DNA from 2 places in the Glutamicibacter sp. BSL13 genome. Region 2 is predicted to be linked to the other one. Evidence: predicted binding sites of a transcription regulator. Region 2 holds the regulator's gene; the other holds the start of a gene.

Region 1 (6,562 bases), on a different contig from region 2:
TGCCGAGCCACTGCACGTATTCTTCTTCGGCCCAACTCTTCAGGTCGGCCGGATCCGCTCCGGTGCGCGCACGAGAGTAGGTTCCGCTTTTTGTTCCGTCCTCTGTCGTGAAAGTGACGGCTTCCAGCTCGGGAGAGGATTCTCCGATGCTCTCGAACATAACTAGTCCCATGACGCGTAGCTCATCCTCAGCGGTTTGGTAGCTCTGGAACATGCCGTCCGAATTGAACCGATAGGAATTCTCTAGGTAGACAGTGATATATCCCGGTTCGTTAACTTTCCATGAGTTGATGAGGTTATAGGGCGGAAGAAACCCCTTAACGGACTTGATCCCTGAATTCTCTACTCACATGGCTATCTTTTCGTCCGCCCACTGCTGGGTGGCAGCTGCCGTGGCAGGGGAGGTACTCGGACGTGACGATGCGGGCTCCTCCATCTGAATGGAGGATTTGTCTGGATTCGCTGTAGCGGCAGCAGTGGACGGTGCCGCCGACGAAGGCTGGGTGACCGCTTCAGCGCTCTTCTGCGGAACCGCTGCCGTGGAACAGCCGGTGAGCAGCAGCCCGGCAACAACAAGAGACAAGGGGATAGCTGCGCGCATGAGGCCTTCCAGGTCGGGTGATTCCCGATCAGTGTAGACCGGGACCTGATAAGGAACGAAACCTGTTTGGCCACCTTCTCGCCTCGTCTCGCCCCGCGGCTCTGTCCGCTGTTCCCGGCATAGCAAAACTGCCCCGCAGCCTTCGCACACAAGGTGAAAAAGACTGCGGGGCAGTTACAGCTAGCAGCTGGCTACCGCGTTCGGGTTAGACCCCGAAGTATTCGGCGGTGGTGGCGGCCGCCACCGGCTGGTCCTTGCCGACCGACAGTTTCCCGTCGACGACATCGACCAGAACGGTGTCGCCCTCGCCCAGTTCGTCAGCGACCAGCAGATCCGCGATCGCGTCGTGAACCCTGCGCTGCACCAGACGGCGCAATGGGCGGGCGCCGAACTCCGGATCGTAGCCCTCGGTTGCCAACCAGCTGGTGGCCGCATCGGTCACCTTCAGCTGCAGCTTCTGGTCGGACAGGTAGCTGCGGGTTTCCTCCAGCACCAGGGTCACGATCTGGGCGATCTCCTCCTCGCTGAGCTTGCTGAACAGCAGTACCTCATCCAGGCGGTTCAGGAACTCGGGGCGAACGAATTCGCGCACCTTGCCCATGACCTTTGCCCGGATGTCCGAGCGTTCGCTCTGCGCATTGGCGGAGGCGAAGCCCAGTGAACCGGTGCGGCTGGCCAGGTACTGGCTGCCCAGGTTGCTGGTCATCAGGATCAGCGTGTTCGAGAAGTCCACGGTCCGGCCCTGTGCGTCGGTCAGCCGTCCGTCATCGAGCACCTGCAACAGGACGTTGAAGATGTCCGGGTGGGCCTTCTCGATCTCGTCGAGCAGGATCACCGAGTACGGGTTGCGCCGCACCTTTTCGGTCAGCTGGCCCGGCTCGTCGTGACCGATGTACCCCGGAGGGGCACCGATCAGCCGTGCCACGGTGTGCTTCTCACCGTATTCGCTCATGTCGATACGGATCAGCGCATCGGACTTGCCGAACAGGTTCGTCGCAAGCGCCTTGGCCAGCTCGGTCTTACCCACGCCGGTCGGGCCCAGGAACATGAACGAGGCAATCGGACGGTTGGCGTTGGCCATGCCGGTGCGTGAACGACGCACCGCACGAGCCACCGCGGAGACCGCATCGTGCTGGCCGATGACCGAAGAATGCAATTCCTCTTCCAGTTTGGCCAGGCGCGACTTGTCATCCGAAGTGATCCGGGCGGCCGGGATGCCGGTCGAACGGGCAATGACCTCGGCGATCTGCTCCTCATCGACCACGCGGGTCACGCTCTTGCCACCGGTGGATTCCACCTGGCGGATCCGTTCGGTCAGCTCGGTGATGTGGTCGCGCCACGCACCGGCGTCCTCGAACCGTTCCTCCGCGATGGCCCGGGCCTTGTCCCGTTCGGAGTCAACCAGCTCGGAACGCAGCGCCTGGACATCCACGGTGCCGTCGGCGGCAATCGAGCGCCGGGCACCGGCAATATCCAGCAGGTCGATGGCCTTGTCCGGCAGCTGACGGTCGGTCAGGTAGCGGGCCGAGAGGCTCACCGCGGCCTGCAGGGCCGCGTCCGTGTACTGGACCTGGTGGTGGTCCTCGTAGGACTCCTTCAGGCCCTGCAGGATCTGCAGTGCATGCTCCTCGCTGGGCTCATTGACGGTGACCTTGCCGAAGCGGCGGGTCAGCGCGGCATCCTTCTCCACCTTGCGGAACTCGGAGAGGGTGGTGGCGCCGATCAGCCGCAACTCACCGCGGGCCAGCCGCGGCTTGAGGATATTGGCCGCATCCATGCTGCCCGATTCCCCGGCCCCCGCGCCGACCAGCAGGTGCATCTCATCGATGAACACGATGGTCTGGCCCTCGGCGCTGGCGATTTCCTCCAGCAGGGAGGTCAGGCGCTGCTCGAAGTCACCGCGGTAGCGGGTACCGGCGAGCATGCCCGGCAGGTCAATGGAGATCAGCCGGGTGCCCGAGATCTGCTCCGGCACCTCGTCGGCGACGATGGAACGGGCCAGGCCCTCGGCGATGGCGGTCTTGCCGACACCGGCTTCACCGATCAGCACCGGGTTGTTCTTGGTGCGCCGGGCCAGGATCTCAATGACCTGCTCCAGTTCCTGGTCGCGACCGATCACCGGGTCGATCTGCCCATCGGCAGCCAGTGCGGTCAAGTCGGTGCCGAAGCGCTCCAGCATCGACTCGTCGGATTCCTGTTGCTGTTCCTGCTGCCCCTGGCCGGCGGCACGCTGCGCCTGTTCGGCAGCGGCCTGCTGCAGGGACTGGGCGGTCACACCGTGCTCGGCCAGCAAGATTCCCACCGGGGACTCCGGGGAGAAGACAAAGGCCAGGAACAGGTGCTCCGGATCAATGTAGGTGGAGCCGTAGTTGCGGGCCACCTGGTAGGCGTCAAACAGGGAACGCTGGGCAGCGGCCGAGAGCCGGTTGGTCTTCTCGTTGCTTTCCGAGCGCTTGGGAAGACGCTGGTTGGCGGCAGCGGCCAGGGCCTCGAGGTCCACTCCCATGAACTTCAAGTGCGAGGCAACCGGTTCGGTATGCAGCAATGCCAAAAGCAAGTGCAAGGCATCGATTTCGTCGTGGCCGTCCTCGCTGGCAATAGTGGCAGCCCGTGAAACCACCTCATGAGTGCGTTGCGAGAGCAGACGGGTGATGTCGATCGGACGGGCTGATTGGGCTCGCGAAGAGAGGAACCGCGAAAGGAATTCCTCAAACGAGCCATCGGCGGATGAACCGAAGAACGCTGGCAAGTGAGCCTCCTGAAACTTGAGTGTTACGTACTCATGTTCAACGCTACAGATCGCCAACTATTCCCGAACACCGAAAATTGGTTCGAAAGTTATGCGCTTCACACGCTGGGGCGGCTTTAACGGTGCGGGGGGTCGATTTCTCGGGCGTTGAGATTCACCAGTTGGAGCTGGGTGGCCACGATCAGTGCCTGGACGCGGTCACGCACGCCAAGCTTGTGGAAGATTTTGGCCATATGCGATTTAACCGTCGTCTCGGCGACATCGAGGTATTTGCAGATTTCGGTGTTGTTCAGGCCTTGGGACAAGAGGGTGAGGATCTGCATCTCGCGGGCGGTGAGGCCCAGCTCGTCAGCGACACCTTCGGAGGAGGCGGGCGGGCTGTAGGCACGCTGCACGGCTGCGATCAGGTCCGTGGATACCGAGGGGGAGATGGCGGCGGTGCCCGAATGCACCGACAATACTGCCTGAACGATTTCCGCCGGTTCGGTATCCTTCACGAGGTACCCCGAGGCGCCAGCCAGCAGGACGGGCACCAGGTAATCGTCGGAGGAGAACGCGGTAATCGCCAGGATTGCCGTTTGCGGACTGTGGTGTTTGATCTGTCGGGTGGCCTCGACGCCGTCCATGATCGGCATCTGCAAATCCATGAGAACAACATCCACCTCGTGAGAGGAGCAGTAGCTTACTGCTTCCTGTCCATTTTGTACGGAATTTAATAACAAAATGGCATCGTCTGTTGCTAGGATTGTGCCCAAGGCACGCCGGATGAGCGGTTCGTCGTCCGCAATCAGAACTCTGACTTGCTCCATGGGTAATTCAACTTCCTTTGCGGGAACCGAAAAAGTGGCTGCTTAGTGTCGAAGTATATAAGTTCTAGCGTTGGGGATGGATTATGAAACTCGTATATGCAGCAGCTGCACTGGCCTTGGCTATCTCGCCAATTGCCGCCGTTCAGTCCGCCGCACCCGCCCAGGCCGCACCGGCCGTGGCACAGGCAGGACCTCCGGTGGCTTCGCCGGCCGGTTGGGCAACCGACTTCTCGAAGTGGGTCTGCAAGCGCTACGGAGTGTCTTGCTAATCAGCCTTTCGTTGGCTTACCGCTTAGGCCCGGTTTAGAGTGCGCATGAGTTTACGAACAAAATTGCACCTAAGCCGGGTCTTCGGCGGTAGGAACCTGATTATTTGGCTCGGAATACTCGCTCTCGCAGCTGTAACGCTTACCGAGATTGTAACGTTGCTACAGAACGGCATCGGAAACAGTGATGGGCGAGTGATCCGAGCTGCTGGCTTTGCGGTCCTACTTATAATCATTCTTGCTCTGGCTTACAGGTTTGTGTGGGCTTCCCTTGGCGCCTACATTGCGATGTTGTTTTTTGCCTTTGGCAATGGGGAACAATTACTTCTTCTTGTTGCTTCACTCGGTATTTTTACCGCCTTGGTCGCAAGCGTTGATTCTGCGCTCGTCCGAAACATCTACCTGTCATTGTTAGTGGTTTGGATGTTGCAGTTTGCCATCCGTGCTCAGGATGACGCAATCACGCTAGTCGTACAAATTCCCGTAGTTATTCTTGCTTTTATGACCTCACGCAGCATCTTTGTGCTGCTCGAGAAGAACCAGCAGAGCGTGAAACAGATGGAGAGACTGCGGGAGCGTACAGAGAACGCTATTCGTGATGAGCGCAAGAACATCGCGCGAGATCTTCATGACATCGTCGCCCACGACATCACCATCGTGGCGATGCAGTCAAAAGCCGCAAAATTTGCAAATGACGCTAATACGTCGCGTGAAGCGATCGACGTGATCTCTAAACTCAGTTCGGAAACCTTGCACGATCTACGGCTAATGCTTAATGTGCTCCGTAGCGACGGAACCATGAGTGATATCGGGGCAGATCTCAACGGGAAACCATCGGCAACTACCATCCAAGCCCTCCAGGGAGTAACGGTTTTCTCCCAGCGTCTCAGAGATGCTGGGTTCGACGTGGAGACTGACGTCGACGAACAAGAAATTACTGAATTACCACGCTCGGCACATACTGCCCTCTATCGAGTGATGCAGGAAGCAACTACCAACATCATCAAACATGCTGAGCCTGGTAGCCAATGCTCCATTTCGCTCAAACGCCGCGGAGACACTGCGGTGCTGCGCATGGTGAATCAAGTGATGACTAGCAAGAAGATCGCCACCAACGACGCGTTGTGGGGTGGCAGTGGTCTCATTGGCATGGAAGACCGCATGCGGGCTTTCGGAGGCCAATTTGAGGCCGGAAAGCATGCTCACCAGTGGATTTTGGTCGCTGAGATCCCCTTCTGACCCACCCCCTCCTACTTAAGTACTATTTCGCTTCACAGAATGACGGGTTAAGTTAGATATGTATCGGTGAAGACCGATCACCGCGGAAGACGAATGACGGGGTTTTGCGAGTGGCTCCTGATTTTATCCGCAGTGATTAAAAGGTACGTTGCGTGTACTACGGAGTGTAACTTTCTCGGTGATGTGCCCCCATCGCATGCCGTGTCCGAGAGTACATGCAACGTACCTTTTATAACGCCCAAACGCATTCTGCGTGTGCTTCCACTCACAATCGGTTGCACGGATCCCCAATGATGGCGAACTGTTGAGTTGTAAACGAATTCGCCCCTGAAGGAGACCCCGTGACCCAGCAGGCATATGCCACGGCCCACGACGCATACACCATCGATCCCGCAGCGATGGATCAGCTGTTTTTCGAAGCCCGCAGCGCTAATTCCTTCAGTGGCGAACCCGTATCCGATGAATCCCTCGAAGCCATTTACGATGCCATGAAGATGGGTCCGACGCTGATGAACAATCAGCCGCTGCGCATCAGTTGGATCAAGAGCGATGAAGCGCGCAACGCCATCGCCGCTACCATGTCCGGCTCAAATGCTGCCAAGGCGCTGGCGGCCCCGGCCCTGGCGGTGTTGTCCTTCGATCCGGAATGGCATGAACAGTTCCCCAAGTTCTTCCCGCACGCCCCGGAACGCAAGGCAATGTTCGAGGACGCCGAGTCTCGTGCCGCCGTGGGCAGCAGCAATGCCTGGCTGCAGGCGGGCTACTTCCTGATGGCTGTGCGCGCAGTAGGCCTGGCCGCCGGACCGATGGGTGGATTTGACCATGCAGCTGTGGACGCGGCCATTAACGAAGAAACGGGCCACAAGTCCTTCATGATCGTCAACGTCGGCAAGCCGGG
Region 2 (6,562 bases):
ATCGAGCGCATGGTGCGCGAAGCCGAGGAGCACGCAGCCGAGGACAAGAAGCGTCGTGAAGCTGCCGAGACCCGCAACGCCGCCGAGCAGGCCGCCTACTCGGTGGACAAGCTGATCAAGGACAATGAGGACAAGCTGCCCGAAGAGGTCAAGACCGAAGTCCAGGCAGATGTGGATGCACTGAAGGCCGCCCTGGAGAAGCAGGACAACGACGAAGAGGTCAAGACCGCGTTTGAGAAGCTGCAGGCTTCGCAGACCAAGCTGGGCGAGGCCATCTACGCCAACACCCAGGCCGAGTCCGCAGCCGCAGGCGAGGGCGAAGCTCCCAACGCCGAGGAAGACATCGTCGACGCCGAGGTCATTGACGAAGACGAAGACGACAAGAAGTAGGGAGTAAGGGAACATGTCCGAGGCACAGGACCAGAACGCCAACTCCGGCCAGCAGCCGGAGAACCAGCAGGAGGCTGCCGAGGCGCAGCCGAACGCCGACGCTTTGGGTCAGGCCGAGGCGATCCTGAACGAGGCAGGCGTATCGGCTGAACAGTCGGAGCAGGACGAAGTGGGCGAGGTTGTCACCGAGCTGCGCAACGACCTGCTGCGGCTGCAGGCCGAGTACGTGAACTACCGCAAGCGCGTGGAGCGCGACCGTGAAGCCGTGCGCGACCAAGCGGTGCAGTCGGTGCTGGCAACCCTGTTGCCGGTGCTCGACGACGTGGACGCCGCACGCAAGCACGGGGACTTGACCGATGGGCCGTTCGCGGCCATCGCGAACAAGCTCGATGCGGTACTGCAGTCTCACGGACTGGAGCGTATCGACCAGGCGGGTGTGGAGTTCGATCCGAACGTCCACGAGGCGCTGCTGCGTCAGCCGGTTGAGGGGATCGACGCCGACCATGTGGGACAGATCCTGCGTATTGGATACAAGAAGGGGGAGCGCATCCTGCGCGCCGCCCAGGTGATGGTATCCACCGGCGAGTAGTCGCCGACAAATAACACATCGACACTGCCCACTGCCGAGAATCGACAGTGGGCAGTGTCGAACCGGCTGACGAAAGGTTGGAGGCCTGATGGCAAGTCAGGATTGGATCGAAAAGGACTTTTACGCGATCCTCGGCGTCTCGAAGGATGCCGACGACGCGGAAATCAAGAAGGCCTACCGCAAGCTGGCACGCAAGTACCACCCGGATACGAACCCCGGGGACGCGGCGGCCGAACAGAAATTCAAGGACATCTCCGAGGCGAACTCGGTACTGTCCGACCCGGAACAGCGCCAGCAGTACGATGCCATCCGCGCCATGGGGTCCGGTGCACGCTTCACCTCCGGCGCCGGCGCCGGGGCCCAGGGGGCAGGTTTCGAGGACATCTTCTCCAACCTCTTCGGGGGCGGCGGCGGGGCACGCGGCGGTGGACAGGTTCCCCCGGAGTTCGCGGACCTCTTTGGCGGTGGCGGCGGTTTCGGTGGCGGCGGTTTCGGCGGCGGCGGATTTGGCGGCGGCTTCGGCCGGCAGGCACCGCCGCGCAAGGGCGCGGACCGCAACGCCAGCACCACCATCTCCTTCGCCGGCTCGATCAACGGCACGACCATCGGGCTGCGTGAACCCAGCGGCGAAGTGATCGACGTGCGCATTCCCGCCGGCATCCGCGACGGGCAGTCCGTGCGCGTGCGCGGCAAGGGGCAGCCCGGCCCGGCGGGCAACGGGGACCTGCTGGTGAAGGTCAAGGTCAGTGAACACCCGTTCTTCAAGCGCGACGGGAACAACATCCGCATCCACGTTCCGGTCAGCTTCGATGAAGCTGCCCTGGGGGCCAAGATCCAGGTGCCGACGCTGAACGGCGAAGAAGTCACCGTCAAGGTGCCCGCCGGTTCCAGCTCGGGACGAACGCTGCGCCTGAAGGGCCGGGGAGTGAAAACTTCCAAGGCCTCCGGTGACCTGATGATCGTCCTGGACGTGATGGTGCCGCAGAACCTGAGCGATGAAGCCAAGAAGGCCATCGAGCAGTTCGCCGCGGCCACGGCCGGGGATGACCCGCGGGCCGATCTGGCGGCCCGGGCACGGCTATAGCAAGGGGCCGGCAACCCATCCGCTGACGGGTTGCCGGCCGCACGTACATGTTCGGGCACCGAGTGGGGCTGCCCGAACCGAAAAGGTGGTAGGTGAAAGTGACCGGGGATTACATACGACCGGTATTTGTCATTTCGGTTGCCGCGCAGCTGGCTGACATGCATCCACAGACCCTGCGCCAGTACGACCGCATGGGCCTGGTCTCTCCCAGCAGGCAGGCCGGCAAGCAGCGGCGCTACTCGCAGCGCGATGTGCAGCTGCTGCGCCAGGTCCAGCAGCTGAGCAAGGAAGGCGTTTCGCTCGAAGGCATCCGGCGCATTCTGCAGCTTGAGGCCAAGGTGGACCAGCTGCGCCGGCAGGTTGGATCCCTGCAGGAGGAGGTCTATGAGTTGCGCAGCAACCAGAGCCGCGTGTTTGCCGCAGGCACCATGGCCGGGGACATTGTCACGCTCAGCCGCGGCACCCGCCCGCAGCGCCGCGAACCACAGGTCACACTGTGCACTACCCGGCGCGCGATCGGTCCCTAACCGATCAGCCCGTGCCTGCGCAGGCGGGCCAGAAGGTTGGCGCGCACCGCCGGCCACTCGTGGGGCAGGATCGAGAAGACCACGGTGTCGCGCAGCGACTGGGTTGCCGGGTCAAACATGTGGCTGCGCAGCACACCGTCCTGCTTTGCGCCCAGCCGGGAGATGGCGGCCCGGCTGGCCTGATTGTGCCAATGCGTGCGGAATTCAACCGCGATGCACTTCAGATCCTCGAACGCCCGGCTCAGCAGCATGAACTTGGCCGCCGGGTTGATTCCCGTTCCCTGGGCCGAGGGTGCCAGGAACGTGGAACCGATTTCGACCCGTCGGTTCACCGCATCAATGTTCATCAACGTTGTGGCGCCCACGGCGCGTCCCGAACGGGCATCGATGATCGCGTACGGCGCCATCAGCCCCTGATCCTGGAGTTCCAGACGTCGTTCAATCTCAGAACCCACTGCGGTGGGGGCCGGGATCGAGGTAAACCACAACTCCTGCATGCCCTCTTCGGCGACGACCGCGGCCAGATCGTTCACGTGGGATGGAGCCAGCTGCTCCAAGCGGGTCTGGGCAAACTCCAGGGTGGGACACGACGACAAATCCATGGTTGAACCTTAGCGCCACAGCCCTCCGGCTGCCCCATCCGGGTGGGACGAGGGCGAAAATACTTCCGCCGCGCCGCCGGGCACCCAGCGCCTAGTTGCGCGTGTAGGCCAGGTCAAACACGCGGCGCCCGGCCTTCAACGCCTTGCTTTCAAAACTGGTCAGGATGCGACGCTCAAAGCGCGGGGCCCAGCCGCCCAGCTCATCGGTAAAGGCCGGCTCGGAGTCATGGCCTTCCAGCCCCTCACGACGCACCCTGGTCAGTTCGCTGTGCTCGCCGGCCAGATTGCCCGGATGCTGGTTGGTGAACTGAGGGTGTGCCTCCAGCAGCTCGCGCATCTGCTCCGCGTAGTTGGACCAGTCGGTGGCCAGTCGCAGGGTGCCGCCGGGCTTGAGCACGCGCGCGACCTTGTCCAGGAATTCGGTCTTGATCAGGCGGCGCTTGTGGTGGCGGGTCTTGTGCCAGGGATCGGAGAAGAAGATCCAGATTTCATCGGCGCTGGACGCAGGCAGCATGACATCGAGCACCTCGGGCGCGTTGGCCTGAATCGCGCGTACATTCTGCAGCCCAAAGGACTCGACCTTCAGCATCAGCTGGGCCAAGCCGGGGCGGTAGACCTCCACCGCCAGATAGTTGCGCTCCGCGTCGTCCTTGGCCGCGTTGGCGATGCATTCGCCCAACCCGGTGCCGATCTCCACGATCAGCGGAGCGGTGCGTTCGAAGGTTTGCTGCAGGTCCAGCTGCTGATCCTCGGCAACGGAGGTGTCGGTCTGCTTACGTTCCGGTTCGATCACGTAGCGGTCGGCATTGCGTTCCCAGGCTCGGGCGCGACGTCCCTGCAGGCGGTTGCCACGGCGCACGAAGGAAAACGGTTCCTTGCGGAACAGTTCCGGGTCGCGGGTGCCGGTTTCGGGGGAGGGAATCGAATCTGCGCTACGGTCGCTCATGATGCCTAATCCTATCGGAGCCGCCGGCCGCACCGGGAGCAGGAAGGCCGGGAGATTGCGCACGTTCGGCAAGAATCCGGGGCTGATCCGGGTTTTCCCCGATGTCCCAGCGGGCCGGGTTGGGGCAGAATAAAGCCATGAGTCTATTGCGTGCGGTACTGAATATCATTTGGCTGGTCTGCGGCGGGCTGTGGCTGGCGCTGGGCTACGTGCTGGCCGGCATCATTTGCTGCCTGCTGATCGTCACCATTCCCTTTGGCATCGCTTCCTTCCGGATTGCCGGGTATGCGTTGTGGCCCTTTGGGCGTACCGTCGTTGACCGCGGACCGGTCGGCGCGTTCTCGACCCTGGGCAATATCATCTGGGTGATTGTGGCCGGGATCTGGATCGCGATCGGCCATGTGCTGACGGCCATCCCGATGTTCATCTCGATCGTTGGAATCCCGCTGGGCATTGCCAACCTGAAGATGATCCCGATTTCGCTGATGCCGCTGGGCAAGGCGATCGTTCCCTCGGACTACTTCATCGGTTCCATCCGCCGCTGACCCGGCCCGAACCGCTGCCGCGAAACGCGAGTGCTTCTTGGTGAAGTGCTCGCCTTTTGCGTTTAAGGGGACGCCGAAGCCCGCGCGGGCGGCGCCGGCCGCCGAGGCGTGGAAGGGCCGGGAAAACAACGAAAATTTTCCGTAAAGTCCGGAATAGGATCTCCCCAAAGTAAGTTGAGTTAAGTAGACTCAAGTTTATGAGGTGTAGGTCTGAGAGGAAGGACTCGAATGGACACCAAACTCACCACCAAGAGCCAGGAGGCTCTCTCCGCGGCCGGGATGAATGCCTCGACCGCGGGCAACCCGCAGATTGAACCGGCGCACCTGCTCAAGGCGCTGCTTGACCAGCGTGACTCGGTGGCCGTGGCGCTGCTGAAGACCGCAGGTATCGACGTCGATGGGCTCTCGGTCAAGACCAGCTCGGTCATCAAGGCTCTGCCCGCCGGCTCGGGCTCCTCCGTGGCGCAGGCCCAGTTCTCGCGCCAGCTGTTGCAGACTGTCAACGCGGCCCAGGAACTGGCCGGTGAACTGGGGGACACCTATGTCTCCACCGAACACCTGCTCATCGGACTGGCCTCGGATGTCACCAAGGCCGGGGAAGCGATGCGCGAGGTTGGAGCGACGCGCGAACTGCTCAGCGCCACCCTGCCCTCCATCCGCGGGGACCGCAAGGTCGACAGCCCGGATCCGGAAGGCACGTTCCAGTCGCTGGAGAAGTTCGGCACCGACATGACTGCACTGGCCCGCTCCGGCAAGCTCGACCCGGTGATCGGGCGCGACAAGGAAATCCGGCGTGTGGTGCAGGTGCTTTCGCGGCGCACCAAGAACAACCCGGTGCTCATCGGTGACCCGGGCGTCGGCAAGACCGCCGTGGTGGAGGGCCTGGCCCAGCGCATGGTCGCCGGGGACGTACCCGAATCGCTGCGCGGCAAGACCCTGATTTCCCTGGACCTGGGTGCCATGGTGGCCGGTGCGAAGTACCGCGGTGAGTTTGAGGAGCGCCTGAAGGCCGTCCTAGAGGAGATCAAGGCCTCCGACGGGCAGATCGTGACCTTCATTGACGAGATCCACACCGTCGTGGGTGCCGGTGCCTCGGAAGGCGCAATGGACGCCGGAAACATGCTCAAGCCGATGCTCGCCCGCGGGGAACTGCGCCTGATCGGCGCCACCACACTGGATGAGTACCGCGAGAACATTGAGAAGGACCCGGCCCTGGAACGCCGCTTCGCCCAGGTGTACGTGGGCGAGCCGAGCGTTGATGACACCATCGCGATCCTGCGTGGGCTGAAGGAACGCTACGAGGCGCACCACAAGGTTGCCATCGCCGACAGTGCCTTGGTGGCCGCCGCCGCCCTGTCCAACCGCTACATCTCCGGACGCCAGCTGCCGGACAAGGCCATCGACCTGGTCGACGAGGCCGCCAGCCGGCTGCGCATGGAGATCGACTCGGCCCCCGAGGAGATCGACGAGCTGCGCCGTGAGGTGGACCGGCTGACCATGGAGGAGTTGGCCCTGTCCACGGAGACCGACCCGGCCTCGGTGGAGCGTCTGGAGGCGCTGCGCAAGGACATGGCGGACAAGAAGGAGCAGCTTGACGCGCTGAACTCCCGCTGGGAGGCGGAGAAGGCCGGGCTGAACCGGGTCGGTGACCTGAAGGCCCAGCTTGACGAGCTGCGCAGCCAGGCGGAGAAGTACCAGCGCGAAGGCGACCTGGAGAAGGCCTCGCGGCTGCTCTACGGGGAGATCCCGGCGCTGCAGCAGGAGCTGGACGCGGCCGCCGCGGCCGAGGCCAGCGACGCGGATCGGGAGCTGATGGTCGCCGAGGAGGTCACCGCCGATGACATCGCCGAGGTGATCTCGGCCTGGACCGGGATCCCGG

Evidence for each region. Region 2 encodes HspR, which represses chaperone genes until heat shock. Its sites were predicted from a motif close to AAGTTGAGTCNNNNNGACTCAACTT; they were not measured.
Region 1: RCJ92_RS07625 (ATP-dependent Clp protease ATP-binding subunit) is a predicted target of HspR. The motif match lies at 3,364-3,388, and genes of this name have one in related genera.

What each region holds. Positions count from the first base shown of each region.
Region 1 is NZ_JAVGCZ010000030.1:5,954-12,515, reverse strand. Features, by position in the region: gene RCJ92_RS07630 (hypothetical protein) at 1-160, opposite strand, end outside; gene RCJ92_RS07625 (ATP-dependent Clp protease ATP-binding subunit) at 807-3,350, opposite strand; gene RCJ92_RS07620 (response regulator) at 3,467-4,159, opposite strand; gene RCJ92_RS07615 (sensor histidine kinase) at 4,474-5,664, shown strand; gene RCJ92_RS07610 (malonic semialdehyde reductase) at 6,006-6,562, shown strand, end outside.
Region 2 is NZ_JAVGCZ010000014.1:47,074-53,635, forward strand. Features, by position in the region: gene dnaK (molecular chaperone DnaK) at 1-390, shown strand, start outside; gene RCJ92_RS04340 (nucleotide exchange factor GrpE) at 404-979, shown strand; gene RCJ92_RS04345 (DnaJ C-terminal domain-containing protein) at 1,068-2,063, shown strand; gene RCJ92_RS04350 (heat shock protein transcriptional repressor HspR) at 2,162-2,590, shown strand; gene RCJ92_RS04355 (GNAT family N-acetyltransferase) at 2,587-3,192, opposite strand; gene trmB (tRNA (guanosine(46)-N7)-methyltransferase TrmB) at 3,284-4,138, opposite strand; gene RCJ92_RS04365 (YccF domain-containing protein) at 4,276-4,683, shown strand; gene clpB (ATP-dependent chaperone ClpB) at 4,912-6,562, shown strand, end outside.